Regions from separate parts of the Kinneretia sp. DJ1R-11 genome, predicted to be linked through region 1. Evidence: predicted binding sites of a transcription regulator. Region 1 holds the regulator's gene; each other region holds the start of a gene.
The links. The regulator sigma-54, encoded in region 1, starts transcription at its own class of promoters, with help from an activator protein. The targets are predictions, from matches to a motif close to TGGCANGNAANCTGCTTT.
Positions count from the first base shown of each region.

Region 1 (7,312 bases):
GGCTGGGCCTGGATGCGCGCTTGGAAATCGTTGCGTTGGGCCCGGTGCGCCTGCAGCAATTCCGGGCTCGGCCGCATGACGCACAGATCGCTCCAATAGCCACTGCCGGACTGTCCCAGGGCGACCATCAGCCTTTCGCTGCCGGGCGCGTCGTCGAAACCGCAGGCCGCGCTGCCGCCAGCCGGCGAATCCACCTCGATGACGCGTTCTGTGGCCGGCCCCTTGAAGGATTCGACCATCAGGTAGCGGCCTCGCAGAGTGCGGTCGCGGGCCCAGCCGGCGCTGGTCTGCTGCTCGGCTGTGCTCAGTTCGCGGCTGCTGAGCAGGCGGGCACGGAACACCAGGCTGGCATGGAGGAACGCTTGTTCGTCATTGTTGTTGATGTTGCAGCTGCAGGCCTGTCCGTCCATGAGGGCGCTGCCCAGCAGCAGGGCGACAACGCCTTGACGCAGGCCCCCGAAGCGGCTCAAGGCGCTGGCGACTTGCAAAAGGCCGGTCCTGAGATGGAGCATGGAAGGTGAAGGGCGGGGTGGCGAGGCCGCGAGCCTAGCGTCCGCAAGGCCGCGATCAGTCGACTTGCGCCGAGTCCTGCTCTTCGCCACCGCGCGGCTTGCGCGCCGAGCCCTTGACCAGGTCGAAGCGGAACAAGCGGCACTCGATCGGGCCGTTCCACATCGGGAACTTGCGCGATTCCTTCAGGCGCATTTTGCTGGGCAGCTTCATGTCCGGGCAGAGCAGCCAGGCGGTCCAGCCGGCGGCGTTCAGGGTGTAGGCGCGCTTCCAATGCGCGGCCAGGCGGGGGAAGAAGTCGTCGCCGGCGTCGCGCGCTTCGGAGCCGCCGGCATCGCGGCTCATCTGCACATTGCCCGCCTTGCCGCGCACCTCGATGCGCTCGCCGTAGGGCGGGTTCATCAAGATGGTGCCGGGCATGCCCTCGGGCAGCTCGGGCGCCGGGCGTTCGAGGGCATCACCGCCGTTGAACTGGATGTACTGGGCCACGCCGGCGCGCTCGGCATTGCGGCGTGCGAAGTCGACCATGCGGAAGGCCACATCGCTGCAGAAGATGGGCACGGCGGGCGCATGCTCGCGGTCCTTGGCGGCCTGCTTGATGGCCTGCCAGCGGCCACGCAGGGGCACGAAGGGCAGCTGGCGCTCGAAGGCAAAGCGGCGCTGCATGCCGGCGGCCATGCCGCAGGCGATCTGCGCGGCCTCGACGGCGATGGTGCCCGAGCCGCAGCAGGGGTCGTGCAGGGCGCCGCCGGTCTCGGGCGTGCCCTTCCAGCCTGCGGCGGCCAGCATGGCGGCGGCCAGGGTTTCCTTCAGCGGGGCGTCACCTTTGTCCTCGCGCCAGCCGCGCTTGAAGAGCGGTTCGCCCGAGGTGTCGATGTAGAGCGTGGCGTCGGTTTCGCTGAGGTGCAGCATCACCGGCAGGTCGGGGAAGCGGGTGTCGACGCTGGGCCGCTCGCCGGTGGCGTCGCGCAGTACATCGCAGATCGCGTCCTTCACGCGCAAGGTGGCGAAGTTGAGGCTGCGCAGGGGCGAGCGCTGGGCCACGGTGTCGACGCGAATCGTCTCGGCCGGCGTGATCCAGTCGCACCAATCGATGCGGCGAGCCAGGGCGTAGATGTCGTCTTCGTGGCGGTAGCCGCCTGAGATCAGCTCGATCAGCACGCGCTGGGCCAGCCGGCACTCGAGGTTGAGCTTCATCACGCCTTCAAGATCGCTCTTCAGCGCGATGCCGCCGCGCAGCACCTCGATATGCGTCTTGGGCAGGATGGCCCGCACCTCTTCGTCGAGCAGGCGCTCCACGCCCGAGGGGCAGGAGACGAAGAGGTGGTGCAGGTCTTTGGGGGATTCTTTGGCGGCCATCCTCCGATTGTCCCAGGAATGGCCGCCTCGGCCGGACTCAGGCGCGGCGACGGCGGCTCAAGCCCAGCACGGCCACCAGGCCCAGGCCCAGGCCCATCAGCAGCCAGGTTTCCGGCTCCGGAACGGCGGCCAGCATGCCTTGGCCGAGCACGCTGTGGGTGACTGCGGTTGGATGGACGCGGTCCCAGAACATATAACCGTCAGGGTTGCTGCAGGTGCTGCCATTGGGCTGGCCGACATAGCCGGTGAAGCAAGCCTCGGTGACATTGCTGAGACCGTACTGGGCGGCGTTGTCGATCAGGTTTTGCTGCGCGCCCAGGGTGTCGAAATAGCGGATGTCGATGCCAGGCAGGGCGCGCAGCTGTGTCAGCGCGCCGTTCAAACCCTGGTTGAAGCCGAGCGAGAGCAGGTGCAGCTGACCGGCGGCACCGGAGCTGAGGCCGCCCGGGGTCTGGCCCAGGTCGGGCAGGCCTGGCATCAGGAAGTGGCGTGCGCCCAGGCCGTACAGCGTCTGAACGGCGTTGCTGAGGTTCTGGATGGCCGTCTGTGCGGTCGCCTGAGAATAGCCCTGGTACTGGAAGTCATTGGCGCCACCCCAGAGGAAGTACAGGGCCTGGCTGTCGGCCGCGCCACCACCCAAGCCGGCCTGGAAGGCCCCGACCTGGGACAGCATGCCGGTGTTCTGCAGGGCGGCCGGTGCGCCGGCGGCCACGGCGGCGCCGTTGAGCAAGCCGGTTTGGGCGCCGCCCCAGGCGTAGTCCTGCAGGGTCACGCCCAGGCCTTGGGCCAGATGCTCGATGGCGACCGGCCCGTTGGAGAAGCGGCCCTGGTAGTAGTTGCCGGGCTGCGGCACGGTGCCGCCTGTGGCTTGATAGAAATTACCCTTGTCCGAGAGGCTGTCGCCGAAGGCGACGATGCGGCTGTAAGCGGGGGGGCTGATCGAGCTGACGGCCTGCGCTTGCGCGGCAACGCTCAGGGCCAGACCGGCCGTCATCATCAGGGCGGAGGAGGAGATGCTGTGCCAGCGGCGTTGGGAGGCAGAAGTAGCGTTCACGACAGTCCTTTCAAGTAACGGGCCAAGTCGGCGGCATGATGGCATACCGCGGCCTGGGAATCACTCGAAATTCGCGTGCGTGTGCACGTTTGGGGCTGGGGGCCGGTGAACAGGTGAATGGGTGAATCGTGAATCGTGAATCGTGAATCGTGGGGTGCTGCTCACCCCTTCACTTGTTCACTCCCCCTCAAACCACGCGCCGCATTGTCGTCGTCCCAATATGCATGCCTTCGCGGTACTTGGCGACGGTGCGGCGGGCGACCTGGATGCCTTGTTCTTCCAACATATTGGCCAGGGCGCTGTCGGACAGGGGCTTGGCCGGGTTCTCGGCGGCGATGAATTGCTTGATCAGCTCGCGCACGGCGGTGCTGGAGGCCTCGCCGCCGGCTTCGGTGGAAAGACCCGAGCCGAAGAAGTACTTGAGCTCGTAGGTGCCGAAAGGCGTGGCCATGTACTTGGCCGTGGTCACGCGCGAGATGGTTGATTCGTGCAGGCCGAGCTCGTCGGCGATCTCGCGCAGCACCAGCGGCTTCATGGCGACGGCGCCGTGGCTGAAGAAGCCCTTCTGGCGCTCGACGATGGCGGTGGAGACGCGCAGGATGGTGTCGAAGCGTTGCTGGATGTTCTTGATGAACCAGCGCGCCTCCTGCAGCGCGCCGCCCAGGGCACTGTTGCTGATGCCGCCGCGCGTCTGGCGCAGGGCATTGGCATAGAGCTCGTTGATGCGCAGCTTGGGCGCGACCTCGGGGTTAATGATGACGCGCAGCTCGCGCCCGACCTTGCGCACGATCACATCGGGAATCACCGCCGGCGCCTGGCCGCGGGCAAAGCGCCGGCCCGGCTTGGGCTCGAGCGCCACGATCAGGGCCTGGGCTTCGCGCAGCAAGGGCTCGTCGGCGCCGGTCAGCAGCATCAGGCGGCGGCTGTCGCGCTTGGCCAGCAACTCCAGATGCTTTTTGCAGATCATGATGGCGATCACCTGCGGCGCGCTGCGTGGCAGCTGGCGCAGTTGCAGCTCCAGGCACTCGGGCAGATCGCGTGCGCCGACGCCGGCAGGGTCCATATGGTGCAGCCACTTCAGGGCGATGCGCAGGTGGTCGAGCAGGTCCTCGCGTTCGGCCGCGCTGTCCTCGCCCGCGTCGGGGATCAAGGCCTCGGCAATCGACTCCAGGCTGTCTTCCAGCAGGCCGTCCTCGTTTAGGGAATCGATCAGCAGGCGCAGGGCCAGCTGGTCGGACTCGCTCAAGCTCATGCCCGCCATCTGCTGCTGCAAATGTTCTTGCAGGGAGATCTCGGCCGACTCCTGCTCGCTGCGCTCGCCGTCTTCGTCGTTGCTGCCCGAGCCGCTGCCGCTGTTGCTGGGCAGCTCGCGGATGCCGTCGAAATCGTCACCTTCGGTGCCGTTCTCCCAGTCCTCTCGCTCGCTGTTGCCGAAGTCCTCGGCCTTGAGCTCGGGCGTGGCCTCGGCCTCGGCGCCGCCGCCCAGTTCGCGCTCGGCGCCGCTGTCTTCGGCGGCACTGGCCTGGCGCAGCTCGGGCAGTTCGGGCGCGGCGACGGAGAAGTCGTCCTCGGTTTCGAGCAGCGGGTTCTGCGCCAGCATCTGCTCGACTTCCTGGTTCAACTCCAGGGTCGAGAGCTGCAGCAGACGGATGGACTGCTGCAGCTGCGGCGTCAGCGCCAGATGCTGACTCAGGCGAACCTGGAGCGATTGCTTCATGGCCGCAGGCCCGGCGCTGTCAGGAGGCTCGCCATCACATCACATGCGGAAATGTTCGCCGAGATAGACCTTGCGCACATCGGCGTTGGCGACGATCTCGTCCGGCGTGCCCTCGGCCAGTACCGAACCCTCGCTGATGATGTAGGCGCGGTCGCAGATGCCCAGGGTCTCGCGCACATTGTGGTCGGTGATCAGCACGCCGATCTGGCGCGCCTTCAGGAAACCGATGATGCGCTGGATCTCCAGCACCGCGATCGGGTCCACGCCGGCAAAGGGTTCGTCCAACAGGATGAAGCGCGGCTGGGTGGCCAGGGCGCGGGCAATCTCGACGCGGCGGCGTTCACCGCCCGAGAGCGCCGGTGCCGGGCTGTCGCGCAGCTTCTCGATGCTCAGGTCGTGCAGAAGGGCTTCCAGCAGTTCCTTGATGCGCGGCTCTTTCAGCGCGCGGCCCTGCTCGTCGCGCTGCAGTTCCAGCACGGCACGGATGTTTTGTTCCACCGTCAGCTTGCGGAAGATCGAGGCTTCCTGCGGCAGATAGCTCAGCCCCAGGCGGGCGCGCTGGTGGATGGGCAGGTGCTCGACCGACTGGCCGTCGATGCGGATCTCGCCGGCATCGGCGCGCACCAGGCCAACGATCATGTAGAAGCTGGTGGTCTTGCCGGCGCCGTTGGGGCCGAGCAGGCCGACCACCTCGCCGCTGTTGACGCCCAGGTGCACGTTCTTGACCACGCGCCGCACGCCATAGCTTTTGGCCAGGCCCTCCGCCTCGAGGCGGCTGCGCACGCCGGATTCCAGCGCCGACACCGGCGCGTTGTGGGGGCCGGCACTCATGGCGTCTTGCGCGGGCTGAGGCTGGTGCTCGGCTTGAGCTGGATGCCCGAGGCCGGCGTGGCGGCGGGTTCCGAGGCGGCGCCTCGCGGCATCATCACCACACGCACACGGCCGCTCGGGTGGGGCGAACTCTGGCCGCCTTCCAAGGTGAACACCTCGCTGCGGTTGTCGAACAGGATGACCGCGCCGGTCACCTCGTCGGCCACGGTCGTGCCTTGCAGGCGCCGCACCACGGCGTTGCCGATGAAGCGCACGGTGTCGCTGCGGGTGTCGTATTCGAGCTGGTCGGCCAGGCCTTCGATGGCCTCGCCCGGGATGTCGCGCGCCTGGCGGAAGCTGACCTGTTTGCCGGTCTGGCCATTGGCATAAACCTGGTGGTAGCCGTCGCCGGTCTCTCGCACATCGAGCTTCTCGGCGCGCAGCACCAAGCTGCCCTTGCTCAGCACCACATCACCGTTGAACTCGGTGCGCTGCTTGGCGATCTCGACGCTGCCGCCGTTCTTGGAGGAAATATTGAGCGGCTTGCCGCGGTCGGCCTTCTCGGCCTGGGCTGCGCCGGCGGCCAGGCCCAGGACCAAGGCCGCCAGCAGGCCGGGCAGGAGGAGGGAGCGCGGGTACAGCTTCATGGGCAGGGAGGGTCGGGCAGGCGGAGGCATGGACGCCGACGGATGGCGGCACAAAACTTGCAGGCCATTCTAGTACGTGCCCCGCCGCGGCGGGCTCGTAGAGTCGCTTCGCTTGAGGGCAGGCTTCAGGACTTAGCGCTGCGCAGCTGTTGGATCAGCTGGTTGGTCAAGGCCAGGGCCGCTTGGCCACCGGACACCGCATTCTTGCCGGGGCCGCCGGCCAGGCTGGGGCTGGTCATATAGCGGCCGCCGATGCCGATTGCAGGAACGGTTTCAACCCCGTAAGACTTGGCCAGACTGGCAGCCTGATCGATGCGCCTCTGGGTGTTGAACTTGTCATTGAAAGCGGAAGTGAACTTGGCTTCATCCAGGCCCAGGCTGGCCGCGAATTTGATGATGGCCTTCTCATCGCTGAGGTCCAGGTGTTGGACATGGATGGCTTTGAACACCGCCTCGTGCAGATCGGCCAGCCGGCCCAGGGTTTCGAGCGTCGCCATCAATCGCTGGTGCAGCTTGTGCATGGCGCCCACGCCGACATGGATCCGACGGAAGCTGACATCGGCCGGCAATTGCTTGACCCAGGCCGACACCAGCGGGTCGAAGGCAAAGCAATGCGGGCAGGTGTAGAGAAAGAACTCATACACCTCGATCTTGCCCGGCGTGGCTGCCAAGGGCTGTGCCAGGCGCAGGTACTGCTTGCCTTCGACCGGCGCAGCGCCTTGAGCCTGGCTCAGGGCCGGCAGGCCTGTAGCGGCCAGGCAGACGGAGAAATCACGGCGGGAGATCGGTTTCATCGCTTCGCAGGGGGCAGGTGTTGAGATCGGGCGCCCGTGCCTCAGGCCTTGGCGGCGCGGGCCAGCTGGATCAGGTGATCGGCCACGGCCAGTGCTCGGCGGCCGTTGGACACCTCGGCTTCGCCGCGGACGCCGGCAATCGAGGGCGAGGTCAGGTAGCGGCCCCCAATGCCCAGCGCCGGCACGCCGTCGATGCGGTAGGCCTCGGACAGCTTGGCGCCCTGGCCGGCCTTGGTGACCACGCCGAAGGCGTTGAAGGCGTCTTTGAACTTGGCACCGTCCACGCCCAGGCGCACCACCAACTCGGTGAGGCTCTTCTCGTCGTTGAGCTCGAGGCGCTCAACATGGAAGGCACTGAAGATCTTGTCCTGCAGCTCGGCGGCCTTGCCCAAGGCTTCCAGGGCGTAGAACAGGCGTTGGT
Region 1 covers NZ_JAJIRR010000001.1:653,314-660,625, reverse strand. Annotated here, with positions in the region: gene LNV23_RS02735 (pentapeptide repeat-containing protein) at 1-512, opposite strand, end outside; gene LNV23_RS02730 (THUMP domain-containing class I SAM-dependent RNA methyltransferase) at 568-1,869, opposite strand; gene LNV23_RS02725 (SGNH/GDSL hydrolase family protein) at 1,907-2,923, opposite strand; gene LNV23_RS02720 (RNA polymerase factor sigma-54) at 3,111-4,640, opposite strand; gene lptB (LPS export ABC transporter ATP-binding protein) at 4,680-5,471, opposite strand; gene lptA (lipopolysaccharide transport periplasmic protein LptA) at 5,468-6,097, opposite strand; gene LNV23_RS02705 (thiol:disulfide interchange protein DsbA/DsbL) at 6,223-6,891, opposite strand; gene LNV23_RS02700 (thiol:disulfide interchange protein DsbA/DsbL) at 6,933-7,312, opposite strand, start outside.

Region 2 (7,312 bases), on a different contig from region 1:
ATACCAACTTCGGCCAGCGCTTGCAGGCCGGCGGCGCGTTCGCTGCGCGTGAACCACTGCAGCAGGCTGCGGTGCAGGGGAATGCGGTGCAGCTGGCCGGTCAACACATTGTTCAGCAGCGTCATGCGGCCGACCAGATTGAACTGCTGGAAGACAAAGCCGATCTGGGCGCGCACGCTGCGGATGTTGCTGGCGATGCGGCCTTGCGACTGCACCAGCTGGCCCATCACGCGCAGCTCACCGGAGCTGGCGTCGCCGGCCACGAAGCCGGATAAATGGCGCAGCAAGGTGGACTTGCCCGAGCCCGAAGCGCCGATCAGCGCCACCATTTCGCCTGGACGCAGCTGCAGGCTGACGCTGTCCAAGGCCCGTCGTGCGCCAAAGCTCTTGCTCAGCGCCGTCACTTCGATTGCATGCATGCTGCACCCCATTCGTTCTGCGCATCCGAACCGGCAAAAGGCCAGGTGGAGCTGGAGCGATGCTAGGCAGCTTGTGTGAAAGATTCGTGGCGGGGCGGCGTCGGCGTGGTGACGGTGGCTGGATGACTGTCAACAGTACATCACTGAAATTCAGATGCAACCACAGAGGCACGGAGGCACAGAGCTAAAACCAATTCAGCTTTGTATTTCTCTGTGCCTCTGCGCCTCTGTGGTTGCCTTCTGTATTCGGCTGCTTTGTTCCGGTTCTAGCCGTCTTCAGGCCTTGATCTGCAGCAGGCGCGAGATCTGCCCGGCCGCGTCGAGCAGGCGTGGCAGGGTCTGCTCCAGCAGCTGCTCGGGCGAGCGGCGGTTCACTTGCGAGCCGACATTGAGTGCGGCGATGACCTGACCCTTGCGGTCGGTGATGGGCGCGGCCAGGGACACCAGGCCGTCTTCCAGCTCCTGGTTGACCAGGCACCAACCTTGGCGGCCGGCCTGCGCAATGCGCTCGCGCAAATCTGGCAGATTGGCCACGGTCCGAGAGGCCAGGGGCGCGATGTTCAGCTGGCCCAGCTGCGCCTCCAGGGCCGGCGGGGGCAGGCTGGCCAGCAGGATGCGGCCCATGGAGGTGCACCAGGCCGGCAGGCGGCTGCCCACGCCGAGATTGATGCTCATGATCTTGCGGGCCGGCACGCGCAGCACATAGACGATGTCTTGACCCTCCAGCACCGCGGCCGAAACACTCTCGTTCAGCTCCGCGGCCAGCTGCTGCATCACCGGCTCGGCAAACTGCCAGAGCGGCTGCGAGGACAGGTAGGCAAAGCCGAGATCGAGGATCTTGGGCGTCAGCGCGAACAGCCGGCCGTCGCTCTTGACATAACCGAGTGTCTCCAGGGTCAGCAGGATGCGCCGGGCGCCGGCACGGGTCAGGCCGCAGCGGCGTGAGACCTCGGTCAGGGTCTGGCGCGGTGCGGTGGCATCAAAAGCGCGGATCACCGACAGGCCGCGCGCGAAGGACTGCACATAGCTGTCCCCGGGTTTGGGCGCGAGTTCGGGCGCGGCGTTGTCATTCATGGCCGGCAGTATAGGCAGGAGCTTGGCCTGACCTATGCGGGGTAGCCGAGCCTTGTCCGCGGCGCCGGTGCGCCTCGCCGGGTGACCCAAGTCAGGGCGGGCAAAAACTGGCTAATATCGCGCCCGCAGTCTTTTGCAAGCGAGGAGATTTTTCATGGCCATGGATGTGGTGGATTACGAAATCAAGGGCGCCGAGATGCAGTTCGTCGAGGTCGAGCTCGATCCGGGCGAGGCCGCCATCGGCGAAGCCGGCAGCATGATGTTCATGGATGCCGCCATCAATATGGACACGGTGTTCGGTGATGGTGCGGCCAACCAGGGTGGCTTCTTCGGCAAGCTGCTCGGCGCCGGCAAGCGCTTGATCACAGGCGAATCGCTGTTCACGACCATCTACACCAACAATGGCAGCAGCAAGCAGCGCGTTGCCTTTGCCGCGCCTTACCCGGGCAAGATCTTGCCCATGGACTTGCGCCAGCTCGGCGGCACCTTGATCTGCCAGAAGGACGCCTTCCTGTGCGCAGCGCGCGGTGTGTCTCTGGGCATCGCCATCCAGCAGAAGCTGGGCACCGGCTTCTTTGGCGGTGAAGGCTTCATCATGCAAAAGCTGGAAGGCGACGGCATGGCTTTTGTGCATGCCGGCGGCACCGTGGTGCGCCGCACGCTGGCACCCGGCCAGACCCTGTTGGTCGACACCGGTTGCGTGGTGGCCTACACGCCCAGCGTGGATTTCGAGATCCAATACGTGGGCAAGATCAAGACCGCATTGTTCGGCGGTGAAGGTCTGTTCCTGGCCAAGCTGACCGGCCCGGGTGAGATCTGGCTGCAGAGCCTGCCTTTCTCGCGCCTGGCTTCGCGCATCTTTGCGGCGGCGCCGCAGAACGGTGGCCGCAAGGAAGAGGGCTCGCTGCTGGGCGGCTTTGCCGGCGGCGCCGCCGGTGTCGGCATCCTGGGTGGCCTGCTCGGCGGCGACGACGAGTAAGCTGGGGGCGGTCGAAACGCGGCCCATTCAAGAAAAGCGGCCGTGGGCCGCTTTTTTTTGGTGAAGGGGTGAACAAGTGAACAGGTGAACAAGGCGCCGTGATCGAAAGCTCCATCCACGATTCACCCATTCACCCATTCACTTCTCCTCCCCCCCCCACCCATGCCCGTCCAATCCTTCAGCCGCGTCGCCGATGCCTTCTGGCGCGCGGCCGCCTACTGCCTGCATCCGCGGGTGATCGCCTTGTCCCTGCTGCCCTTGCTGCTGGCCGCGGCCTTGGCGCTGGGCCTGGGTTATTTCTTCTGGGAGCAGGCGGTGGCCGGGGTGCGCGCCACGCTGGAGTCCTGGCGCTTGATCGAAACCCTGCTCGGCTGGCTCAGCTATGTCGGTCTGGGCGGCTTCCGCTCGGCCTTGGCGCCTTTGCTCGTCTTGGCCCTGAGCTTGCCGGTGGTGGTGGTGTTGAGCCTGCTGCTGGTGGCACTGCTGCTGACGCCGACCGCGGTCAATCTGGTCGCCCAGCGTCGCTTTCCGCTGCTGGAGCGCAAGCGGGGTGCTGCTTTTGTGCAGTCGCTGCTCTGGTCCCTGGGCCACGCGGCACTGGCCTTGCTGGCTTTGCTGATCAGCCTGCCTTTCCTTTTCATCCCGCCCTTGGTGCTGATCCTGCCGCCGCTGATCTGGGGCTGGCTCGGCTACCGGGTGTTCGCCTATGACGCCCTGGCCGAACATGCCTCGGTGGCTGAGCGGCGTCAGCTGCTGCGCCTGCACCGCCTGCCATTGCTGGGTCTGGGTCTTCTCACGGGCTATCTGGGTGCGGCGCCGGCTGCCATCTGGGCCTTCGGCGTGATGGCCGTGGCTCTGGCACCTTTGTTGATCCTGGTGTCGATCTGGCTCTACACCTTGATTTTTGCCTTTTCCTCGCTGTGGTTCAGCCACTACTGCCTGGCCGCACTCCAGGAGCTGCGTCAGAGCCGCAACGCCGGCGCCGCCCCCGTCGAGCTGCTGACGCCCATCCCATCCCTGCCTAGGCAAGAAGAGTCATGAAAATCGGTTTGATCATCATTGGCGACGAAATCCTGTCCGGCAAACGCCAGGACAAGCATCTGTCCAAGTTCATCGAGATCCTGGCCGCGCGCGGCATGAGCCTGGACTGGGCTCAGTACTTGGGCGACGACCGCGCCTACATCAGCGCCCGGCTGCGTGAGGCCTTCGCCAGCGGCGATCTGGTGATCAGCTGCGGCGGCATCGGCGCCACGCCCGACGACCACACCCGCCAGGCCGCTGCGGCCGCCCTGGACCGCGAACTGTTGCTGCACCCGGAGGCGCGCGCGCTGATTTGGGAACGCATCCAGAACATGGCGGCGGAGAAGGGCGAGACGGTCGACCCCGAGCACCCCGACACCCTGCGCCGCCTGGAGATGGGTGTGTTCCCGGTCGGCGCCGACATCGTTCCCAACCCCTTCAACAAGATCCCGGGTTTCTCGGTCGGCACGGTCTATTTCGTGCCGGGCTTTCCGGTCATGGCCCACCCGATGATGGAGTGGGTGCTGGACCAGCGCCATGCCGACTTACAGCGCCCTGTGCAGCGCCAGGAACTGTCCCTGATCGTCCAGGGCGCGATGGAGGCCAGCCTGACGCCGCTGATGGAGCGGGTGGAGGCGGGCTTCCCCGGCATCAAGGTCTTCAGCCTGCCCAGCGTGGACCACCCGCAGTGGGGCCGCCACATCGAGCTGGGCGTCAAAGGCCCGGCCGAACAGATGGATGCCGCCTACCAGGCACTGAAAAGCGGCGTGATCCAATTTGGTGCTGTCGTGAGCACTGAATTGGTGCGTTGAGCGACGCCGAATCGCACCGTTTTGGTGATTGAACGTGAAAACTCGCTCGCTCGCCCTGTTCCCGAGCCTGGGGTCGGACCATAATCCCGCAGCTTCGGCGGCTCTGTGCGCCGGCGCGGTGCGGCAGCTTGGGCTGTGTGCCCGTCTGCATGCGCAGTGCGCACCGGAGTGCCGCAAGCTGGCACACAAACTGCTTTGTTGAACTGGCGCGGCCTGTGTCTGACGGCGCAGTGCAAGCCAAACAAATACCTACGCATCCGCAAGCTTTCTCCCGCTACTTACCCGTTTAGGAGTTTCTGATGGCCAAGACCGTCGCCGACGTGATGAAGATCGTCAAGGAAAACGAAGTCAAGTTTGTTGACTTCCGTTTCACCGACACCCGTGGCAAGGAACAGCACGTGACCGTGCCGGTTTCGCACTTCGACGAAGACAAGTTTGTCTCCGGCCATGCTTTCGACGGCTCGTCCATCGCTGGCTGGAAGGGCATCGAAGCCTCGGACATGCTGCTGATGCCCGATCCGAACACGGCCAATATCGACCCCTTCTTCGAAGAGCCGACCCTGATCCTGTCTTGCGATGTGGTCGACCCGGCTGACGGCAAGGCCTATGAGCGCGACCCGCGTTCGCTGGCCAAGCGCGCCGAGGCCTATCTGAAGGCCTCGGGCCTGGGCGACACCGCCTACTTCGGTCCCGAGCCTGAGTTCTTCATCTTCGACTCGGTGCGCTGGTCCAACGAGATGTCGGGTTCCTTCTTCAAGATCGAATCCGAAGAAGGCGCTTGGAACACCGGCAAGGAATACGAGCACGGCAACACCGGCTACCGTCCGACCGTCAAGGGCGGCTACTTCCCCGTGCCCCCGGTCGACAGCGGCCAGGACATGCGCTCGGAGATGTGCCTGATCTTGGAACAGCTGGGCATCCCGGTTGAAGTGCACCACCACGAAGTGGCAAACGCCGGCCAGATGGAAATCGGCACCCGCTTCAGCTCCCTGGTGGAGCGCGCCGACTGGACCCAGCTGCAGAAGTATGTGGTGCAGAACGTGGCTCATGCCTACGGCAAGACCGCCACCTTCATGCCCAAGCCCCTGGTGGGCGACAACGGCTCCGGCATGCACGTGCACCAGTCGGTCTGGAAGGACGGCAAGAACCTGTTCGCCGGTGACGGCTATGCCGGTCTGAGCGACTTCGCCCTGTACTACATCGGCGGCATCATCAAGCACGCCCGCGCCCTGAACGCCATCACCAACCCTGGTACGAACTCGTACAAGCGTCTGGTGCCTGGCTACGAAGCGCCGGTCAAGCTGGCTTACTCGGCCAAGAACCGCTCGGCCTCGATCCGCATTCCTTATGTGGCCAACCCCAAGGGTCGTCGCGTTGAAGCACGCTTCCCCGATCCTTCGGCCAACCCCTACCTGTGCTTCGCAGCGTTGCTGATGGCTGGTCTGGACGGCGTGGAAAACAAGATCCATCCGGGCGAAGCCGCCACCAAGGATCTGTACCACCTGCCGCCGGAAGAAGACGCCCTGGTGCCCACCGTCTGCCACAGCCTCGACCAGGCCCTGGAAGCGCTGGACAAGGACCGTGCCTTCCTGACCAAGGGTGGCGTGTTTACAGATGCTTACCTTGACGCCTACATCGAGCTGAAGATGCAGGAAGTGACCCGTCTGCGCATGGCCACGCACCCGGTCGAGTTCGACATGTACTACGCCCTGTGATGGCTGCCGGCCGCCAGCGTGCTGATCGGTGCGCTGAAGGCCGGGCTTTCACGAGCCGCCAGGCTCATCTCGAAGGACGGCTCAGGCCGTCCTTTTTCGTGGCCGCAGCGTTTGCCGGCTTTCGGCCGCGCACTTGCGCGCTTGGGCCGGCCGCGCTTGGGCCACAATCTCGCCATGTTGAACCGATCTGCTCCGCCGATGCCCGCCTACCGCTCGATGCGTCGCACGATGCGCCGCACGGATCCGCTGGTTTGGGCCGTTTGCTCGCTGTCGGCCTGGGCCGCAGCGGCGCAGGCCCAGGGCACGGTCTATCGCTGCCCCGGCCCGCCGGTGCTTTACACCGATGCCGTGTCGGCCAAGGAAGCCCAGGAGAAGGGCTGCCGCACGATCGAAGGCTCGCCCATCACCATCCTGCAGGCTCCCAAGCCGCGGGCAGGAGGCAACGGCAATGCAGGCCGTGCTGATGCAAGCCCACCGGCGCGCGCCAGCAGCGACGGCGGCCGGGTCGACCCCAACCAGCAGCGCAGCCGCGACGGCGAACGTCGGCGTGTGCTGGAAACCGAGCTGCGCGAGGCCGAGGAACGCCTGGCCACGACGCAGCGTGAATACGCCGGCGGCAACGCCGAGCGACGCGCCGACGAGCGCAATTACCAGCGCTACCTGGACCGCATGGCCGAGCTCAAGGCCAGCATCGCGCGTCAGGAAAGCGATGTTGCGGCGCTCAAACGCGAAATCAGCAAGCTGCCGTCCTGAGGCCCGGTGTGTCGCGCCGGCTCCGGGGCCGCGCAGCCGCACTCAGGAGTTGTTGTCATGAGCCCAAGCGCTCCCACGCCCCTCGGGGCATTTCAAGGGGCCGAGCGCACCCCGCCGGCTTTTGATGCGCTGGACATGCTGGCCACCATGGTGGCCGTGGTCCGGCCCGATGGCGAATGCCTGTTCGCCAACACGGCCTTCGAGAACGTCATGGGCCTGTCGCGCCGCGCCGTGCAGCGCAGCAGTCTCTACGACTGGTTTGCCGAGGCCGGCCGCCTGCGTGACACGGTTGAGGGCGTGGCCCGCAATGCCTATTCCAGCAGCCGCTTCGATGCCTTGCTGCGCCGCGGCGTGCGGCCGCACGAGGTGCTGGTGCCGGTGCATGTGATCGTTTCGCAGCTGGAGGCCGGTTCGGCCACGCCGCGCGGTGGTGACCTGGTCTTGATCGAGCTGATCGAGAACGCCCAGCAGACTCGGCAGGACCGTGAGGAGCGCACGCTCGACCAGGTGCAGGCCACCAAGGAGCTGACGCGCAATCTG
Region 2 covers NZ_JAJIRR010000003.1:316,501-323,812, forward strand. Annotated here, with positions in the region: gene phnC (phosphonate ABC transporter ATP-binding protein) at 1-419, opposite strand, end outside; gene LNV23_RS08080 (IclR family transcriptional regulator domain-containing protein) at 696-1,493, opposite strand; gene LNV23_RS08085 (TIGR00266 family protein) at 1,648-2,472, shown strand; gene LNV23_RS08090 (EI24 domain-containing protein) at 2,635-3,513, shown strand; gene LNV23_RS08095 (competence/damage-inducible protein A) at 3,510-4,304, shown strand; gene glnA (type I glutamate--ammonia ligase) at 4,604-6,019, shown strand; gene LNV23_RS08105 (hypothetical protein) at 6,194-6,772, shown strand; gene glnL (nitrogen regulation protein NR(II)) at 6,830-7,312, shown strand, end outside.
Region 2: glnA (type I glutamate--ammonia ligase) is a predicted target of sigma-54. The motif match lies at 4,484-4,501, and genes of this name have one in related genera.

Region 3 (7,312 bases), on a different contig from region 1:
TTGGTGCTTGGCCGCTGTTCGCATGCCTACGGTGTCAGCCAGGCGCGTGAGAATTTCAGCTTTCGCATTGCTGGCATGGCCATGACTTTTTCTGTGCTTTTGGCGGCAACAGCCTATGTCTTCTGGGTCTATGGTCGAAGCCTGTTAGGCTGAGCCGGGACGGAAACTTGGTGTTGGGCCGCTTGGCGCTGCCTTTTTTCCTTCCCCCTTCCTTCCTTTCACAAACGCCTGAAGCAGGCGTTTTCTTTTTTCGATGCCCACCATTTCCACCCGTTGGCTGTTCTGGGGCCCGACCCTGATCTGGGCCAGCACCTGGCATGTGATCCTCTACCAGCTGGACAGCGGAGTGCCGGTGCTGAATTCGGTGGGCTGGCGATTTGCCATCGCGGCCGCCTTGCTGTTCGGCCTGGCGCTCTGGCGCCGTGAATCGCTGCGCATGCCGGCGGGCGCGCATCTCTTGATGCTGGCCACCGGCATCGTCCAGTACAGCGGCAACTACTACTCGGTCTACGAGGCGGAACGCCATATTCCGACCGGCCTGGTGGCCGTCTTGTTCTGCCTCATGGTGTTTGGCAATGCGCTGAGCGGCCGTTTCTTTTTCGGCCAGAAGGTGACGTGGCGCTTTTTGCTGTGCGCCAGCGGCGGGGTGGTCGGCGTGGTGATGATCTTCTGGCCCGAGATCGCCGAAACCGGCGCGCGCCCGACCGCGGCCCTGGGCTTGGGTCTGGGGCTGCTGGCCGTGCTCGCGGCCTGCATCGGCAATGTGCTGACGCTGACCTTGACGCGGCGCGGCCTGCCCCTGGTGCCCATCCTGGCCTGGAGCATGGGCTATGGCGCGGTGTTCCTGCTGCTGATGTCGCTGCTGAGCGGCCAAGGCCTGCATTTCGACTGGCGTGCACCCTATGTACTGAGCCTGCTTTACCTGGCGGTGTTCGGCTCGGTGACGGCCTTTGTGCTCTATTTCAAACTCGCGCAATTGCAGGGTCCGGCCAGGGCGGCGCTGACCGGGGTGGTGATTCCGGTGATTGCCTTGGCCATCTCGGCAGCTCTGGAGGGCTGGGTGCCCAATGCCCTGTCGCTCGCGGGCATGGGGCTGTGCCTGGGCAGCATCTTCATGGCGACACGGCCTGCCTGACGCCTCTGCGGCTCAGCCGTTCACTTTGCTCGGTCCACTGTCGACAGGCGCATGGCGCGGCAGGGTCAAGGTCAGGCAGGTGCCCTTTCCCTGCTCGCTGTGCAATTCGATCTGACCACCGAGCACATTGCGCACCAGGTTGTAGACCAGGTGCAGGCCCAGGCCGCTGCCCCCCTTGCCGAAGCGGGTGGTAAAAAAGGGTTTGAAGACTTGGTCCAGATGCGCGGGCGGAATGCCGCAGCCGTTGTCGCTGACGGTGATCACCACGCTCTGTGCATCGGCTGACTTCAGTTTGATCTCGATGCGGCCACCCGTGCGCTCGTCGAAGCCATGCAGCACCGCGTTTTGCACCAAATTGGTCAGCACTTGGCCAAAAGCACCCGGATAGCCGTCCAGGCTGAGGTCTTCAGGCAGGTCAATCAAGACCTCATGCTGCCCCGTCTTCAGCGCGAAATGCAGCAAGTGCACCACCTCCTCGCTGACCTTTCTGAGCTCGAACGGGCGGCGCTGCAGACTGGCCCGGTCGATGGCGACTTGCTTGAAGTCCCTCACCAAACCTGCGCTGCGGCGCAGATTGCCAAGGCACAGCTCCAGTGATTGCTCGGCCAAGGCGATCCGGGACAGCAGTTCGCTGCGCTTGACCGTGCCTCCTGCCAGCTGTTGCTGTGCCTCCTGGAGTGCGCTGCTCGCGGTGTCGGCAGCAATCAAGGCATTGCCGATGGGTGTGTTGAGCTCGTGCGAGACCCCCGCCACCAGAGAGCCCAGGCTGGCCAGGGTTTCGCGCTGGACCAGTTCGTTCTGTGCCTGTTGCAAGGCGTCGCCCCGTTCGCGCACGCGCGCTTCCAGAGACAGGTTCAGCAAGCGCACCGCTTCCTCGGCGTGGCGGCGCTCTTGCACCTCGCCCTCCAAGGCCAGCAAGGCCGCTTGTTCCTGGCGCCGATGTACCGCCAACTCGGTCGCCATGCTGTCGAAGGCTTGGTTCAGGCGCCGCAGATCCCGTGAAGCCTGCGGCGGCAGGGCCTGCGGTTCGGCCCCACTCAACAGATGTGCGGCCAAGGCTTCCGTGGACGCAGTGATCGCATTCAGCGGCCGTTGCAGGCGTTGACGGATCAAGGCCTTCAGGAGCAGCAAGGTCAGAATCAGCGTGATGGCGCCGACTGTCAGCAAGGCGCCCACGAGTCGCTCCAGCAGCGCATTGATGGCCGCTTGCGGCAGCAGCTGCACCGACCACCAGTCAGGCCCATCGATGCGCGACCAAACCAGCAGATAGCGGCCATCCGGTGTACGTGCGCTGCGCTGCTCGGAGGGCGCGCTCTTGATCAGCTGATGCACCGAGCTCAGCACCGGGTCTTTCAGATCGCCCAAAGCCAGTTGACCCTGGGCTGCGGCAATTCGTTCGCGCAGTTCGGGGTGGGCGATCAGGTGGCCGTCGCGGCTGAAGATCATGGACACCGAAGCCAGCGGTGCCTTGGTTTCGGCGATCTGCTGCAGCAAAGTGTCGATGGTGATGTCATGCCCCATGGTGCCCACCCAGTGGCCGCGCCAATCGAGGGGCTGGATCACCGAAACCATCCATGCCTTGGCTTCGCCGTCGTAGTAGACGGGCGTCCAGAAGCTCCGTCGTTCCGGATTGCGGGCCGGGTCCGAGCCGGTCATGGTGGGGTAGTTGAAGTTGTCGGTGGCCGAGCTAGCGCTCTTGCCCCAGTCGATGCCCAGCGAGAACACCATCAGACCCTTCTCGACAAAGTCGGTGTACACCGAAAAGTACGGGGGCACCAGCGCCGGCCCTTGCTCGCTGAGCAGGGCATGGCTGACGACGGCGCGGCGCCGTACCGAGGCATCAGGCCCCTGTGACCCGTGCTGAAGGTAGAAGGTCGGCGCCCTTAGCGTGTCGATCCATGGCGCTTGGATGCGCCAGACGCCATCGGCCTGGCGTTCGAACAGCTGTGCGAATCGGCGCTCGATCTCAGCGTCTGAAGGCTGGTCAATCCGACGCTGCCATTCCTTGGCCAGCCTCTCCACGCTGATCTGTGCCGACTTGAAGGTCTGGCCTTGCAGGGTGGCTTGCAGTTCCACGCTGCGCTGCAAGATCGGCGGGACGCCTTGCTCCACCAGGCGCCCGACCAGGAGGTAGGCCATGCCGGCCAGCATCAGCAGCATCAGGAACACCAGCGCGCTCAGCTGCAACAGCAGCTGGCGCGCCAGGGACTGCTCACGAAATGCTTGGCGCCACGATTGCATGAAGCGGAGGGTTGCGTAGCTGCCCTTTGACCCCAATGGCGAAGGCGCGCGGTGGCATGCTAACCGCGAATCAAATCTCAGCGTCCCACCATTTTGCGATCTGCATCAGACGGGCTGCTTGCGGCCTTGAGTGCAAAGGCACGGTGCCTGGGCTGCCCGTGCCAGTCTGAAACACAGGGTTGGCCCGAGCCCTTTGCCGGGGACAGCTCCCCCTAGCTCACAGACTTGTGAGCGTTTGTCACACTGCTGACACTGAGGCTTCGAAGCGCCACTCTGGCGCCTCGTTCCGCGAACTCCACGCACTGACCTCAAGGGAATTGTCCATGTCGCTCACTTCCAAATTCCTGCTTCAGCCGCTGGCCTTGGCCGCAATGGTCTGCCTCGCTGGCGGCGCCCAGGCCACGGTGACGGTCTACACCTCGCAAGCGGCCTTCTTGGCTGCCGTGACGGCGCCCGGCGTTGACACCTTCACCGGCTTCTCCATCTCCGGCTCGACCCCCAGCCCCATCAATCGCACGGCCGGCTCCTACGGCTACACGGCAACTGCCAGCACCAGCACTTTCTTCGGCGCAGGCACCGTGGCCAATCCCTGGTTGTCCACCAACCTCGCCACCGACTCTGTGACCTTCAACGGCTTCACCGGCGGTGTGAGCGCCATCGGCGGTAACTTCTTTGGCTCCAACATCTCGGGCCTGTTTGCGGCCGGCGACGTGGTGCTGACCGCCACCGATGCCAGCGGCACGGTCAGCCAAACCATCACGGGCGCGACCACCAGCAGCTTCATCGGTTTTGTGTCCAATGGCGCCCTCTTGTCCGCCACCCTGGCTGCAGTCCAGCCGGCCGGTGCGGTCCTGTGGCCCACCGCCGACAACCTGACTCTGGCCACCGTGGCAGCCGTACCCGAGCCGCAGACTTACGCCTTGCTGCTGTCCGGGTTGGGTGTCTTGGGCCTGATCGCCCGTCGGCGTCGGCAGGCTTGATCGAACTCAGGGGCCGGGCAAGCCCTCTCGGGCTTTGCCCTCGTTGACGCTGCTGAAAGTCCGACCTATCGTGATTTGGTTTTCAGGACCCGGTTCGCGGGCGGTACCACTCACGCAAAGGACGTCCCATGAAGTTTCTCAAGCAAGTCGCAGCTGCACTTCTGAGCGGCGCCGCCCTCATGGCCTCTGGCTTGGCGCAGGCCGACACGAGCTGGGCCTGGTCCTATACCGGCACGGGCGTGAGCGCCTCTGGCACTTTCACGACCGCCGGTGCAGCCCTGGTACCCGAGGACATCCTCAGCATCAGCGGTAGTCGCAATGGTGTGGCCATCCTGGGTTTGGTGCCCGTGGGCGAAGACGGCAACTTTGCCTACGACAACCAGTTCGCCAACAGCGGCAATTACTTCACCGACGCCGGCATTCTCTACGACGTGGGCGGCGGTGACGCCGGCCACTTCAATGTCTATTTCTTCGAGGGTCAGCATTTCGACCTGCAGGTGGTCGATGGCCAGGCGATCGAGACCCCGATCAGCTTCTCGGTCACGGCCGTGCCGGAAGCCGCCACCTATGTCTATATGGCGCTGGGCCTGGCCGGCATCGGCGCCCTGGCGCGCCGCCGTAAGCTGGCGCCCGGCGCGGCCGCCTGAACTTCCGTTCGCAGCTTTCTGCGAGGCGAGCGCCCTTCGGGTCGCTCGCCTTTTTCATGGTCGACTGAGATTCAGCGGCCGACCATGTCCTCGACGCGCACCCAGCGGTCGAAGTCTTGCTCGCTCAAGAGGCCCAGCTGCAGGGCCGCCTGGCGCAGGCTGCTGCCTTGGGCATGCGCCAGTTTGGCAATCTGAGCGGCCTGGTCGTAGCCGATATGGGGGGCCAGGGCCGTCACCAGCATCAGGGACTCGTTGAGCAATTGCTGGATGCGCTCGCGCCGCGGCTCGATGCCCGCAACGCAGTGTTGGCTGAAGCTGCGCGCGCCGTCGCTGAGCAGGCGGGCGCTTTGCAGGAAGTTATGGGCCATCATGGGTCGGAACACATTGAGCTCGAAGTTGCCGCTGGCGCCGCCGAAATTGAGCGCCACATCGTTGCCGAAGACCTGGCAGCAGATCATGGTCAGGGCTTCACTCTGGGTCGGGTTGACCTTGCCCGGCATGATGGAGGAGCCGGGCTCGTTCTCCGGGATCTGCAGCTCGCCGAGGCCGCAACGCGGGCCGCTGGCCAGCCAGCGGATGTCGTTGGCGATCTTCATCAGGCTGGCTGCTATGGTCTTGAGCACGCCATGGCCGTGCACCAAGGCATCGGCCGCCGCCATGACCTCAAACTTATTGGGCGCACTGACAAAGGGCAGGCCGGTCGCCTCGGCGATGCCGGCCGCAGCGCGCTCGGCAAAGGCGGGGTGGGCGTTCAGGCCGGTACCGACCGCCGTGCCGCCCAGGGCCAGTTGGTAGAGATGGGGCAGGGCGGCTTGCAGGTGCAGCTGGCCTTGTGCCAGCTGCGCCACATAAGCTGAAAACTCCTGGCCCAGGGTGAGGGGCGTGGCGTCCTGCAGATGCGTGCGGCCGATCTTGATGATATCGGCAAAGGCCCGTGCCTTGAGGTCGAGTTGGCTGCGCAACTTCTCCAGGGCCGGCACCAGCTGCTGCTCGATCGCCAGCGCCGCGGCGATGTGCATGGCGGTGGGGAAGACGTCGTTGGAGGACTGGCCGAGGTTGACCTCGTCGTTCGCGTGCACCCGGCGCGCGGGTCCGCGCGCGCCACCGAGCAGCTCGCTGGCGCGGTTGGCCAGCACCTCGTTGACGTTCATATTCGTTTGTGTGCCCGAGCCGGTCTGCCAGACCGACAGCGGGAACTCCTCGGCCCAGCGCCCGGCCAGTACTTCATCGGCGGCCGCGACGATGGCCTCGGCTTTGGCGGGCGCCAAGAGGCCTAACTCTCCGTTGACACGGGCACTGATCTTCTTCACCAGCACCAATGCATGGATCAGCTCGGGCGCCTGCCGTTCGGTGGAGATGGCAAAGAACTGCAAGGAGCGCTGCGTTTGCGCGCCCCAAAGGTGCTCGGCAGGAACGGCGATGTCGCCGAAGCTGTCATGTTCAAGCCGCTGCGGGGCGGCGGAGGAATCGGGCATGGACGGGCCTCCTGAAGCGTGCCGCGATTCTTCCCGAAGCGGGGGCGGTGCACCCCCGAGCTTGGCACAAGCGCGCAGGGGTCCCGGAGGTCATGCCTGGGCTTGTCAGTGTGCGGCCACAGGCGCGGTGGGCGGCCTGTTTCGCCGTTGACGCGCGGCCCCGCTCCTCTTTAGCCTGGGCTCAGGCCCGCGCCAGTGAAGACGTCAGGCCCTTCATCGAAGACCCTCTTGCCTTGATCGAAAGGATGGATCGCATGACTCAGCAGCTCGCTTCCACTTCAACTTCTCTCTCCTCTGTGTTCGACACCGCACTGAAGCCTCAGCCGGGCCCGGCCCGCTACACCGGCCTGGGCATTGCGGTCCTGGTGCATGTGGCTCTGGTGGTCGGCTTGATTCAGGGCTTTGCCCGACCCAGCCTGCCCAAACCACCGGCCAAGACCGAGGTGGAGGTTCTGATGGATGCGCCCAAGCCGCCCGAGCCTGTGCCCCAGCCGATCGCGGTGGAGCTGCCGCAGCACTTGCGCGACATTCCTTTGCCAATCAAGGTGCCGGTGCCCGACATCGTGATCCAGCGCGATCCCAGCCCCACCGACATCCAGACCCGCTACGACGGCCCGCCGGTGGTGGACTACAGCTCGCGGCCGACCGTGGCCGAGCCCGTGCAGAGCCCGCCCGTGGTTGAGCCGGCGATTCGTCAGGCCGGCATGGTCTGCACGCAGATGGCCCGGCCCGAGCTGCCCGCCCTGAGTTGGAGTGGTGAGGCGGTGTTCAAGATCCTGGCCACCGTGCGCGAGGGTCGCGTGGTGGCCACCGAGCTGCTGGCCGCGCGCGGCG
Region 3 covers NZ_JAJIRR010000002.1:148,805-156,116, reverse strand. Annotated here, with positions in the region: gene LNV23_RS04675 (MAPEG family protein) at 1-153, shown strand, start outside; gene LNV23_RS04670 (DMT family transporter) at 254-1,135, shown strand; gene LNV23_RS04665 (sensor histidine kinase) at 1,148-3,376, opposite strand; gene LNV23_RS04660 (PEP-CTERM sorting domain-containing protein) at 3,700-4,356, shown strand; gene LNV23_RS04655 (PEP-CTERM sorting domain-containing protein) at 4,485-5,003, shown strand; gene fumC (class II fumarate hydratase) at 5,075-6,478, opposite strand; gene LNV23_RS04645 (hypothetical protein) at 6,775-7,312, shown strand, end outside.
Region 3: LNV23_RS04660 (PEP-CTERM sorting domain-containing protein) is a predicted target of sigma-54. The motif match lies at 3,429-3,446, and genes of this name have one in related genera.

Region 4 (7,312 bases), on a different contig from region 1:
AGCGCGTGCGCGCGAGAAGATGGCCGATGCCGAGGCCTACCGCATTGCCCAGCTGAGCAAGGTCGATGCCGAGCGCATGGCGCGCGAAGGTGTCTTGCTGAGCCAGCACCCGCTGCTGGTACAGAAGGCCATGGCCGACAAGCTGTCCGACAAGGTGCAGGTCATCATCGCGCCGCCTTCGGCCAGCGGTGCTTTCATCGGCTCGGGGCTGCTGGGCAACGCCGCTCAGCCCGTGGTCGCTCAAACCCAGGTGCAGGAGTGAGCCATGCGTGAACGCAAACCCGCTCCCTTGTTCCATGCGCGGCCGCTGTGGTGCCAGCTGCATCCCGTGCACGTTCGCAGACGTTCGCGCGGCACCTGGCTCTGCTCGCTGACTGTGGCTGTAGCTCTGGCCGCCTGTGCGCTGCAGGCCTGGGCAGCGCCGTCGCGCCAAGCGATGTTGGTCCTGCAGGACGGCGCGGCCCTGCGCATCGCGCCCAAGGAAGGCAGCCCCGAGCAGGCCCGCCTGATTCGAGGCGAGGCTGTGGAGCTGCGCGGGGAACGGCTGGACTGGCTGCAGGTCTGGGACTACCGGCGCGAACGCGGTGGCTTTGTGCGGCGCAGCCAGCTGCTGCCGCTGCCGAGCGATCAGCCCACGCTGCGGGCGCAGCTGCAACTGGCTTTGCCGCAGGAGGGACAGGAGGGCCTGGCCCTGGCCCTGGCCAGCGCTTTCGTGCAAGCGGCCCCGGCGGCCGAGCTGAGCAGCGCGGTCGGTGCCGAGGTGCTGGATGCGATCGGCCAGCTGGGCCAGCGCATCGCGGCCAGCAGCGGCGTGCGCCGCGCCGGCCTGCTCGATGTGGCGGCGCGTTATGGCCTGCGCTTCGAGGCCTTCGAACAGGGCGACGGCAGCGTCAAGCTCTGCGATGCCGGTGATGCCTACCGCGCCCTCTTGAACCTGCCGGCAGCCACGCCCACAGCCAAGGCCCGCGCCGCGCTGGCGCTGACGCAGCCGGACTGCCGCCCCACGACCCTCAGCAGCAGTCAGCGCCTGGCCAGCGACGAGGCGCGTGCTGCGCTCCTGCAGCAGGCGCCGTTGCAAGGCCTGCCGCAGTACCAGGCCAACCGCCTGCGCAGCCGCCGCGCTGCCGTGGCCGCGAGCCGCGCTTTCCTCAGCCAAGCCCCGGTCCTGGCCGCAGAGGCGCAGGCCGAACTGGCCCAGGTCGAGGTGGCCGAGCTGGCCGAAGACGACCAGGGCGAATTCAATGACGCTGCCATGCGCGTCAATGCCGTGCGCTGGCTGGCGCTGCCGGCCCTGCAGGAGCGCCAGCTCTCCGCCCAGCTGCAGCTGCGCCTGGTGGCCGGCAGCAGCCCCGGCGAGCAATGCCTGCAGCTGCGCCAGCAGGGCCAGCTGCTGCTGAGCAAGTGCAGCGTCGCCCGCCTGCCTCTGGCCTCGGCCACGCTGAGCCGCGAAGGCCGGGCGATTGCCCTGGCGGCACAGCCGCTGGATGGCTGGCGCGAGCTCTGGTTGCTGCGCGCCGGCCCGCAGGGCTGGACGCTCGATGTGCTGCCGCCGAGCTTGGCTGCGCCCGGCCTGGGTTACGTCGAGTTCGCCGGCTGGGTGCCCGGTGGCCGCGAGCTGCTGCTGGCCAGTGAGTCGCGCGCCGAGGGCCGCTACAACCCGCGTCGCTTCATCCAGCTCGACCTCACGAGCCTGACGCCGCTGCGCCAGTCGCCCGACGCCACGGCCCTGGGCGCCTTCCAGCGCTGGGCCGATCCGGCTTGGCGTGGGGCTTCGGCGGCCTTGCGTTGATGGCTTGAGCTCACGCAGGCGCCAAACCGCGCCGGTACTGAATTGCCTCGCTGAGGTGGGGCACTTCGATGCGCGGGCTGCCGGCCAGGTCGGCCACGCTGCGCGCCACGCGCAGCACGCGGTGGTGGCTGCGGGCGCTCCAGGACAGGCGCTGAGCAGCCTTGATCAGAAAGGCCTGGGCGGCGGGTTCCAGTCCGGCATGCTGGTCCAGTTGCGCGGCGCTGAGCCCGGCATTGCTGCAGCCCTGGCGCTCCAGGGCGAGCTGGCGCGCGCGGGCCACGCGCTCGGCCACCACGGCGCTGGATTCGCCGTCGGCGGCGGCCTGTAGCAGCTCTGGCGCCTGCACGGGAACTTCGACGAACAAGTCCAAGCGGTCCAAAAACGGACCGCTGAGGCGAGATTGATAACGTGCAATCTGATCGGGTGAGCAGCGACAGGCGCGCAGCGCACTGCCGTGGTTGCCGCAAGGGCAGGGGTTCATGGCGGCGACCAACTGAAAGCGAGCCGGAAACTCGGCCTGGCGGGCGGCGCGAGAAATCAGGATGCGGCCGGTTTCCATGGGTTCGCGCAGAGCCTCCAGCGCGGCGCGATTGAACTCGGGCAGTTCGTCAAGAAAAAGCAGGCCGTGCTGGGCCAGCGAGATCTCGCCCGGCCGCGGCGGTGAGCCGCCGCCCACCAGGGCCACGGCCGAGGCGCTGTGATGCGGATTGCGCATCACCCTTTGGCGCCAGCGCCCGGGCTGGAACTGGCCGGCCAGACTGAGCACGGCGGCCGATTCCAGCGCCTCGTCCTCGCTCAGGGGCGGCAGCAGGCCGAGCAGGCGCTGGGCCAGCATGGACTTGCCCGTGCCCGGCGGGCCCACCATCAGCACACTCAAGCCGCCGGCAGCGGCAATCTCCAGGGCCCGTTTGGCGCCAGCCTGGCCCTTGATGTCGCGCAGATCGAGTTCCTCGCCGGCGGGCGCGGCGGTTGGTAGCGCCTGCGCGCGCGGCAGCGGGTTGTCGCTACCCAGCTGCAAGGCGGCGACCAGGTCCAGCAGATGGCTTGCCGCATGGACCGCCACGCCCTCGACCAAGGCGGCCTCGGCGGCGCTGGCCTCGGGCAGCAGCAGGCGCCGGCTGCTGGCCTCGCGGCGCAGCGCCAAGCTCATGGCCAGGGCACCGCGCACCGGGCGCAGCTCGCCGCCCAGGGACAGCTCACCGGCGCATTCCAGCTCGGGCAGTTGCTGCGGGTCGATCTGTTCGCTGGCGGCCAGCAGGCCCAGGGCGATGGGCAAGTCGAAGCGGCCGCCTTCCTTGGGCAGCTCGGCTGGCGCCAGGTTCACAGTGATTCTTTTGTTGTGTGGGAATGAAAGCCCGCTGTTTTGCAGGGCAGCCCGCACGCGTTCGCGCGACTCCTTGACTTCCGTCTCTGCCAGTCCGACCAGGGTGAAGGAGGGCAGGCCATTGGCCAGATGCACCTCGACACGGACCGGCTCGGCCGCCAGGCCGTCCAGCGCGCGGCTGTGAACGATTGCCAGAGACATGGTGCGCTTGTGCTCCCCTGCAGGCCAGGCCCTGGGCCGATTGTGCCCGGCCGCTGCGCCCAACAGGCACACAAAGCGTGCTTTGCACCAACTGGGTGCATCGAACTCGGGCGGCACCCGGCCTGGGCAGGCCAAGTTGGTGCGTCCACTGCGGGTTTCGCTCTAGGCGAGGAGGTCAGGAGATCGATGTGCTGTTGCGCAAAGCTGGCACGGAAGCTGCACTGCATACCGCCAAGTGCTCGCATTTCTCCGTTTTCCTTCTTTCACCTTTTGTTGACATCCAGGAGTTCCGCATGAAGACATCGTTCGCCAAAGCTGCTGCTCTCACTCTCGCTCTGGGCGCTCTGCTGCCCCTGGCCGCTCAGGCCGAGGAAGCCGCCAGCCCGCTGAGTTTCAATGCCAGCGTGACCACGGACTACCGCTATCGCGGTATCTCGCAGAGCCGCGTCAAGCCGGCCCTGCAAGGCGGTGCGGACTATGCGGCAGCCAACGGTTTCTACATCGGCACCTGGGCTTCGACCATCAAGTGGATCAAGGACGCGCCTTACAACGGCGGCGCTTCGCTGGAACTGGATGTCTACGCCGGCTACAAGACCGAAATCGCCGCGGGCCTGACGCTGGACGTCGGCGTGTTGGGCTACATCTACCCCAGCAATGACCTCAATCCGAGTGCCAACACCACCGAGGTCTACGGCGCTCTGAGCTACGGCGTCTTCACCGCCAAGTACTCGCACAGCACCACCAATCTGTTCGGCACGGCCGACAGCAAGGGCAGCGGCTACCTCGACCTGAGCGCCACCCTGGACCTGGGCGATGGCGTCACATTGGTGCCGCATCTGGGCCGCCAGAATGTCAAGCACAACTCTGCCGGGTCCTACACCGACTACTCGCTCACCCTGAGCAAGGAGTACGCGGGCATTGCCTTCGGCGCCGCGCTGGTCGGCACCAACACCGACGCCTATGTCGGTGGCCCCTCGGCCAAGAACCTCGGCAAGAGCGGTTTTGTGCTCTCGGCCAAGAAGTCCTTCTGAACTGAACGATCGCTCGTCTGATCGAAACCAAGACCCCGGAGACCCTCATGAAACTCATCACCGCCATCATCAAACCCTTCAAGCTCGACGAAGTGCGTGAAGCCCTCAGCGCCATTGGTGTGCAGGGCCTGACCGTCACCGAGGTCAAGGGCTTCGGACGCCAGAAAGGCCACACCGAGCTCTACCGCGGCGCCGAGTACGTGGTGGACTTTCTGCCCAAGGTGAAGGTCGAGGCCGCCGTGGCCGACGCCGTGGTGGAGCAGGTGATCGAGGCCATCGAGGGCGCCGCACGCACCGGCAAGATCGGTGACGGCAAGATTTTTGTCTCTCCGCTGGACCAGGTGGTGCGCATCCGCACCGGCGAAACCGGTCAGGACGCGCTCTGAACACGCCCGAGCGCACTTCAACAAGACGCCAGCAAGGCACCCCAAATCCGTAGGAGATCTGCAATGATCATCAAGAAACTTCTCGCCACTCTGGCCTTGGCCGCCGCGGTGCTCGCACCGGCCGCCTGGGCGCAAGATGGCGCGGCTTCGGCCCCGGTGGCTGCGGCCACAACCATGGCCTCGGCACCTGAGGCCAGCGCCGCTCCAGTCGCGGCGCCCACCGAAGCACCCGCCCCGGCCGCTGCCGCTGCCAGCGAGGCTGCCGTTGCCGCACCGGTGTTGGTGCCCAACAAGGGCGACACCACCTGGATGATGCTGTCCACCCTGCTGGTCATTCTGATGACCGTGCCCGGCCTGGCCCTGTTCTACGGCGGCCTGGTGCGCAGCAAGAACATGCTGTCGGTGCTGATGCAGGTGATGGTCGCCTTCTCCATGATCATCGTGCTGTGGGTCATCTACGGTTACAGCTTCGCCTTCACCGAGGGCAATGCCTTCATCGGCGGCACCGACCGGCTGATGCTCAAGGGCGTCTGGGACAACGCGGCCGGCACCTTCGCCAACGCGGCCACCTTCAGCAAGGGCGTGGTCATTCCCGAGATCGTGTTCGCGGCCTTCCAGGCCACCTTCGCCGGCATCACCGCTTGCCTGATCATTGGCGCCTTTGCCGAACGCATCAAGTTCAGCGCTGCCCTGGCCTTCCTGGCCCTGTGGTTCACTTTCAGCTATCTGCCGATCGCCCACATGGTCTGGTTCTGGATGGGCCCGGATGCCTACACCGCCGCGGGCGTGGTCGATGAAATGAACGGCAAGGCCGGTCTGCTCTGGCAATGGGGCGCGCTGGACTTCGCCGGCGGCACCGTGGTGCACATCAATGCGGCCGTGGCCGGTCTGGTCGGCGCCTTCATGGTCGGCAAGCGCATCGGTTACGGCAAGGAAGCCTTCACCCCGCACAGCCTGACCTTGACCATGGTCGGCGCCTCGCTGCTGTGGGTGGGCTGGTTCGGTTTCAACGCCGGTTCGGCGCTGGAAGCCAACGGCTTCGCTGCCCTGGCCTTCATCAACACCCTGGTGGCCACGGCTGCAGCGGTGCTGTCCTGGTCCATCGGTGAAGCACTGCACAAGGGCAAGGCTTCGATGCTGGGAGCTGCGTCCGGCGCGGTGGCTGGCTTGGTGGCTATCACCCCGGCGGCCGGCAATGTCGGCGTCGGCGGTGCGCTGATCATCGGCGTGATCGCCGGCTTTGCCTGCCTCTGGGGCGTGTCGGGTCTGAAGAAGCTGCTCGGCGCGGACGACTCGCTCGATGTCTTCGGTGTGCACGGCGTTGGCGGCATCGTTGGTGCCCTGCTGACTGGCGTGTTCAACTCGCCCGCCCTGGGTGGCCCCAGCCTGGTCGGCGACTGGGTCACGGCCAGCATGGTGACGGCCGATGCTTACACCATCGCCGGTCAGGTCTGGACGCAAGCCAAGGCCGTGGGCGTGACCGTGATCTGGTCTGCTGTGGTCTCCCTGGTTGCCTACAAGCTGGTCGATCTGGTGATCGGACTGCGCGTCAGCGAAGAAGACGAACGCCAAGGCCTGGACATCAGCTCGCACGGCGAGACGGCGTACCACAAGTGATTTGAGCGCCCTCGGCTGCGCCCCGCGCAGCCTCAGCAAGCCACAAGCCGCCCTGTCTTCGGATCGGGCGGCTTTTGTTTTGAATTGCGCGAACGACGGCTCCGTACCGCTTGCCGCCCTTCGCGATCATGGCCCGTGATCGGGCGCTGCGCTTTCCTGGCGTTTCTTGATCAAGACTTCGGTCAGTTCCAGCAGCTTGGCCGGGCTGAATGGTTTCGCGAGGAAGAAGTTGGCGCCGGTTGCGAGGGCGCGGGTCTTGGTGGCTTGGCTGGCGTCGGCGGTCAGCATGACGATCAAGGCCTTGGCGAGCCGAGGGTCGGCGCGCATCTGGCGGCAGACTTCAATGCCATCGATGCCACCCGGCATCATCACATCCAGGTACACCAGGTCGGGCTGCATGGTGCGAGCGAGGTCCATGGCCAGATTGCCATTGGGCGCCTCGTAAAGCTGATGTCCGGTGTCCTCCAGTGCCCAGCGGATCAGGCGACGGATGTCGGCCTGGTCCTCGACGATCAAGATCTTGGCCTTCATGGCGAATTGCCCGGACTGCGCGTGTTCATGCGGGCAAGCATATCGCTTGCGGCAAAACTTTTTTCATTGTGGTGGCCTTGGCAAAGCCGGGGCTGACCCCACCTGCGTGCTCCTAGAATCGAACGCAGCCCGCCGCACTGCCTTCCCTCCTTCGGCCCGACCCGAGCACCCCGACCATGGTTCCCCATCTCACCACCGCATTGACCGGTCCCATCAACGAGCTGGAGCAGCGCATTCTGGAGTCCATGCCGGCCATTGAGCGATGGTTTCGTCTCGAATGGATGGAGCACACGCCGCCCTTCTATTCCTCAGTTGATCTGCGCAATGCCGGCTTCAAGCTCGCGCCGGTGGGTACTCATCTGTTTCCGGGTGGCTTCAACAATCTGACGCAGGACATGTTGCCGCTGTCGGTGCAGGCCGCCATGGCGGCAAT
Region 4 covers NZ_JAJIRR010000009.1:176,666-183,977, reverse strand. Annotated here, with positions in the region: gene LNV23_RS16120 (SPFH domain-containing protein) at 1-262, shown strand, start outside; gene LNV23_RS16115 (hypothetical protein) at 266-1,789, shown strand; gene LNV23_RS16110 (YifB family Mg chelatase-like AAA ATPase) at 1,800-3,314, opposite strand; gene LNV23_RS16105 (TorF family putative porin) at 3,608-4,345, shown strand; gene glnK (P-II family nitrogen regulator) at 4,393-4,731, shown strand; gene LNV23_RS16095 (ammonium transporter) at 4,801-6,348, shown strand; gene LNV23_RS16090 (response regulator transcription factor) at 6,475-6,879, opposite strand; gene gshA (glutamate--cysteine ligase) at 7,056-7,312, shown strand, end outside.
Region 4: LNV23_RS16105 (TorF family putative porin) is a predicted target of sigma-54. The motif match lies at 3,520-3,537, and genes of this name have one in related genera.